Linked DNA regions of Acuticoccus sediminis. The protein of the gene in region 1 interacts with the protein of each later gene in a pairwise test. Links are inferred from orthologs where the notes say so. Each region holds a gene or a part of one and is shown on either strand. Other genes may lie near its edges.

Region 1 (2,758 bases):
GGCGATATAGAGAGCATCGCCCTCCATCGCCGCCCGCACGTCGGCGATCTTCTCGGGCATGCTGCGGCCGGCGAGCGTCTCGGGGTGGGCCCGCACCATACCGCGCGGAGGGGCAGGGCGGTCCGGCCAGACGGGATCGACGGGGTTGCGGTCCAGCTTCACGAGGGTCAGCCCCTCGGCGAGCTTGGCGATCCGCTCGAGGTCGCTACGGGTATGGAGGTGCGGGTCGACGCCGAGCCGCTTGCCGGCCAGATTCGCGCGGGCCCATTCCCGCGCGGCGGGCTGGTCGCTGACGATGTGGAAGAGTGGCGGAACCTGGGCCGAAGCTTGCAGCGTGTAACGGCCATCCGTCACGAACATGGCAGCATCCCGCAAAACGAAAGCCCGGCCTGCCGACCCAGTAAAACCGGTCATGAACTGCAGGCGGTCTTCGGAGGGCGGCAAGTACTCGCTCTGGTAGGCGTCCTCGTGCGGGACGACGACCCCGTCCACGCCCAGCGCGTCGAGGCTATCTCTCAGATGTTGCACCCGTTTTTCGATGTCGGGGGCGGGCGTCGAGGCGGTGTCGAAGGTCTGGAAGGTCATGCGATTCTGGGCGTCGACAATAAGTTCAGGGGCGGGTTCGAGCGGCCATGCGCAGCAGGCCATGCATATTGCATTGCACTACGCGGAGCCAGCCATGCAGGTCTGTGCATTGAGATCGCAGCGGAGTTTCGTACCTTCGTCACCGTCAGCCGCCGACAACGAAGTGTTCGTAAGATGTTGCGGCGCACAAACCAGGGATTAATGAAATGGCCATCACCGCCACGCAAGACTTCGCCAACGACCGTCCGGTAGCCCAGAAGGGGTTCTTTGCTCGCCTCGGCGAGAAGGTCATGGAGTCCCGCAAGCGCCAGGCCGATCGCGCCGTCGCCGCGTACCTTCTCAGCCTCGACGACGCCACGCTGACCAAGCTTGGCTATGAGCGCGACGAGATCGTCAAGCGCGACCCGCGCGGTTACCCCTTCGTCTAACGGCATCGTCCCTCGCGGACCGGACCGCTCGCGACCGGCTCGACGCACCCGCCTCATCTGAGCGGCCGTTCGAGCGTCAGGGTGGCCCAGTCCTCGATGATGATCTGATCCGCCACGACCAGCCCTCGGGCGCGGTAGGCGGCCTTCACGGGGCGAACATGCGCCGTTCTCAGCCCTGAGAGAACGAGCGTACGCCCCGTGGCCAACGCCAGATCGTTGGCCATCGCGATCAAAGGGCGCGCCAGGATGTTGGCGATCACCGTGTCGGCGATCGCGAACGGTCCCGCTTTCACGACAACCGGTATGGGTCTGTGCGTACGGTTGACGGCGATGTTGCGGCGGGCCACCTCCACTGAAACGGGATCGATGTCCCCTGCCGCTACCGCTCTGGCTCCGAGCCGATCGGCAGCGATGGCGAGGACGCCCGTGCCCGTACCGACATCCGCCACAGTGGTCAGCGGCCGCCGCTTGGCCAGCTTTTCCAACGCGATGAGGCATCCGCGCGTCGAAGCATGATGCGCGGTGCCGAAGGCGCGGCCGGCGTCGATCTCGATCCGCCACTGCGTCGGGACCATCTTGTCCCTGTCGTGCGAGCCGAACACGACGAAGCGTCCGGCATGAATCGGATGCAGCGCCTTCTGACTCTCGGCCACCCAGTCGCGCTCGGCGACCGGATCCTCTTCGAAATCCGGCAGCTCCGGCAGAAGCTCGCGCGCTTCGGCCAGCCACCGCGCACGCGCGTCCGCGTCCTTGTCGACGAACATCACGTCGATCAGCCACTCGCCGTCCTGCAGTGGCCGGTAGGCCGACAGGATCGGCTCGCCGTCGTCCACCAGGACGTCCAGCGTCGCAATCATCTGCTCGGCGATGGACTCGTATTGATCGCCAACCCCGAGGGTTGCGAAAGCGCGCGTGACCATGATGTCTCCTTTCTCTCCTTCTCGCGCCGTTCGCACCCGATCACAAGGGATTCGCGGCAGGCTCCGATCGCCGCAGGACGGCTAGTCCAGCGGCGTCGAGGCGAAGGCGGGGAGAGCCTCGGCGCGGGCGCTGAGAGCGGCGAGGCGCGGATAGTCGGCGGCCACGATCCGCTCCGGCATCATGAACTGCGTGAAGCGCCAGGTGATCGCGACGGCGATGTCGGGGTCCAGCATGCGCTCGCCCCCCATCCAGCCATCGGGGTCCACCTCCGCCTCCAGCAACGCGTAGGCGGCGCGGAGCTGCCCGTCGACACGCTCCACCCAGGGCTGATGGCGCCTGTCGTCCGGCCGGAGCTGGTGCTCGTAGACGATCTGCACCGTCTTCTCGCAGGCGGCGAGCGCCAGCCCGGTGAGGCGCAGGCCTTTCTGCCGGGCGATCGGATCGGTCGGACGCAGCGAGCGGCCCGGTCCGGCGACATCTTCGATGTGCTGGAGGATCAGAGTGGAGTCGATCAGCGTGATGCCGTCGTCCGTCGTCAGGGTCGGCGCCTTGACCGTGGGGTTGATCGCCGCGAAGCGCTCGTAGTCGCGGAAAACGGACAGTGGGACGTGCTCGAACGGCAGGTCGAGCAGCTTCAGCGAGACCGCGACGCGCCGCACATAGGGCGAGTCCAACATGCCGTAGAGCTTCATCCGCCATTCCTCCATCGCTCGAGCGGGGAGGGAGGATGCACATTTCGTCGCGGCGAGCCAGTGCCGTGTCGCTTGCCGTGTCGCTGCCGGGGATCGCGGCGCGGCCGTTCGCGCGCGGGGCCACCGGCGGGA
Region 2 (2,785 bases), 410 kb from region 1 along the record:
GCGGTCCGGAGCCTCTCAGCCCGCGGCGCGTCCGGCGCGCTTGTCGCCGGTGATCCAGTCGAGCACGCCGGTAACGGCGCTCAGACCGAGGATCACGACGAAGGCGGCGGCGAACACGGCGACCGCCGAGACGCCCACGGTGGCGAACGAGGCGAGATGCCACTCCCCTCGCTGCCCCTCCGGCGACCACATCGCCGAAACGCCGTACAGCACCAGGAACACCGGCACGTAGGCCAGGAGCTGGAAGCCCGCGAACACGAGGGCGAACCTGACGTCCCGCCCCCGGATCAGTGCTTCACCGGACATGAGGCGAACCGCTCGTCATGGGCGGAACCGCCGTGGCCCCGTCCGTCGCGATCCGTGTCCTGTCCGTGCCTTTCGCCACCCGACGCTCCACGATGGACCGGCCCCGGGGCCGGTCGTCCCAACAGGCGCCGAGAACGGTCCCGGCGCCCATGCTCGTCGTCGTCGCGGCTGGCCGCGTCAGCTCATCAGCCGCTGCGCCAGTTGCAGTACGAACACGGTGGACGCCGCGACGAGCGCGGCGAGCACCATGCGGCGCCAGCGCGGTTGAGGCTGGCCTGCCACCCTTACTGCTCCGCAGCCATCGTCGACAGATCGACCTTCAGGCCGGGGCCCATGGTCGACGTCATCGACGCCTTCTTCATGTAGGTGCCCTTGGCACCCGTCGGCCTGGCCTTGCTCACCGCGTCGTAGAAGGCGCGGATGTTCTCGACCAGCTTGGTCTCGTCGAACGAGAGCTTGCCGACGCCGCCGTGGACGATACCGGCCTTCTCGACGCGGAACTGCATGGCGCCGCCCTTGGCGTCCTGCACGGCCTTGGCGACGTCCGGCGTCACGGTGCCGACCTTCGGGTTCGGCATCAGGCCGCGCGGGCCGAGCACCTTACCGAGGCGGCCGACCAGCGGCATCATGTCCGGGGTGGCGATGCAGCGCTCGAAGTCGATCTTGCCGGCCTGGACCTCGGCGACGAGTTCCTCGGCGCCGACGATGTCGGCTCCGGCGGCCTTCGCCTCCTCGGCCTTGTCGCCACGGGCGAACACGGCGACCTTCACGGTCTTGCCGGTGCCGTGCGGCAGCAGGCAGACGCCGCGGACCATCTGGTCGGCGTGGCGCGGGTCGACACCAAGGTTGAAGGAGACCTCGACGGTCTCGTCGAACTTCACCTTCGTGCGGTCCTTGAGGAGCTTCACGGCGTCGGACAGCGAGTAGGTGGCGCCGCGGTCGAGGCCCTCGTAGGCCGCCTGCATGCGCTTCGCGAGCTTAGCCATCGACGACCTCCAGACCCATCGAGCGGGCAGAGCCCATGACCATCTTCGCCGCCTGATCGATCGTATCGGCGTTGAGGTCCTTCATCTTCGCTTCGGCGATCTCGCGGCACTGGGCCATCGTGACCGTCCCGGCCTTCTCCTTGCCCGGCGCCTTGGAGCCGGAGGCGAGACCCGTCGCCTTCTTCAGGAAGTAGGAGACCGGCGGGGTCTTGATCTCGAACGTGAAGGACTTGTCCGTGTAGTACGTGATGACGGTCGGACAGGGCGCACCCTTTTCCATGTCCTGCGTCTTCGCGTTGAAGTCCTTCGTGAACATCACGATGTTCAAGCCGCGCTGACCGAGCGCCGGGCCGATCGGCGGCGACGGGGTCGCGGCGCCGGCCGGCACCTGCAGCTTGATATAACCGGCAATCTTCTTTGCCATCTGCTCTCCTTAACGGGCCGAGGCCCTGCCAAAGTCGGGCCCCATGCCCGTCTGCGGTTGTGGCCTGGGGATTGGCCGTCCCCTCACCTCCCGCAACTCGTCGGCCCAGCGCCAGGCGCACGGGCCGTTCAGCGCATCACTGCGCCATCTTCTCCACCTGGCCGTACTCGAGCTCGACGTTGGTGGGTCGGCCGAAGATGGACACCGCCACCTTCACCCGCGCCCGCTCGTCGTCGACCTCCTCGACCAGGCCGTTGAACGAGGCGAACGGACCGTCCGCCACGCGAACCTGCTCGCCCACCTCGAAGGTCACCTTCGGACGCGGACGCTCCACCTCCTCGGTCACCTGGTGCAGGATCCGCTCGGCCTCGCGGTCGGGGATCGGCTGCGGGCGCTGGGTGGCGCCCAGGAACCCCGTCACCTTGGGGGTGTTCTTGATGAGGTGGAAGACCTGGTCGGTCAGCGCGCACTTGACGAGGACGTAGCCGGGAAACGTCACCCGCTCCGTCTCGACCCGCCGGCCGCGCTTGACCTCGCTCACCTTCTCCTTCGGGACCAGGACGTCGTCGAAATACTCCGTCAGGCCACGCAGCTCAGCCTCCGCAAGGATCGCCTCGCGGACCTTGTTCTCAAAGTTCGTATACGCGTGGACGATGTACCAACGCTTGTTCATGTCGTTTGCCTCGGTGATCCGTCGGGGCAGCTAGCCAAGCGCCTCAACCGAGGATCTGACCGACACCCCACCCGAGGATGCGGTCCACCAGAAAGAAGAACACCGACGTGAAGGCGCACATGATGAACACCATCACGGTGGTGATGATCGTCTCACGCCGGCTCGGCCACACGACTTTCGCCGCTTCGGTCCGGACCTGCTGGAAGAACGTCAACGGATTCGTTGCCACTCAGACCCCTTTTGCCGCTTGGGCCAGACCCAGACGGCGTTCGTTCTGTTGTCGACGCAGTGAAGCCCCGCAGCACCGCCGCAGGGCTTGCCCGACACCGATCGTCGAAACATCAAGGCGCACGACCCCCGTCGGCGCCTCGCGGAGGCCGTACCTAACAATCGTTC

The links. Proteins that work in one complex are often made in the same cells at the same time.
Region 2: the proteins of DLJ53_RS19730 (region 1) and rplK interact in binary tests that used the Escherichia coli proteins (3 or more experiments, as listed by UniProt). The link is inferred for Acuticoccus sediminis from one-to-one orthologs.

Annotation. Positions count from the first base shown.
Region 1 is NZ_QHHQ01000004.1:344,600-347,357, reverse strand. It holds DLJ53_RS19730 (50S ribosomal protein L11 methyltransferase), read right to left. Parts: upstream 1,934-2,758; coding sequence 1,067-1,933; downstream 1-1,066. Other genes in the region: DLJ53_RS19725 (glutathione S-transferase), read right to left, coding at 2,015-2,626; DLJ53_RS19735 (hypothetical protein), read left to right, coding at 792-1,013; DLJ53_RS19740 (aminopeptidase P family protein), read right to left, coding at 1-585. UniProt on the Escherichia coli protein: Methylates ribosomal protein L11.
Region 2 is NZ_QHHQ01000004.1:751,912-754,696, forward strand. It holds rplK (50S ribosomal protein L11), read right to left. Parts: upstream 1,717-2,785; coding sequence 1,285-1,716; downstream 1-1,284. Other genes in the region: DLJ53_RS21480 (hypothetical protein), read right to left, coding at 16-306; rplA (50S ribosomal protein L1), read right to left, coding at 591-1,292; nusG (transcription termination/antitermination protein NusG), read right to left, coding at 1,853-2,389; secE (preprotein translocase subunit SecE), read right to left, coding at 2,433-2,618. UniProt on the Escherichia coli protein: Forms part of the ribosomal stalk which helps the ribosome interact with GTP-bound translation factors.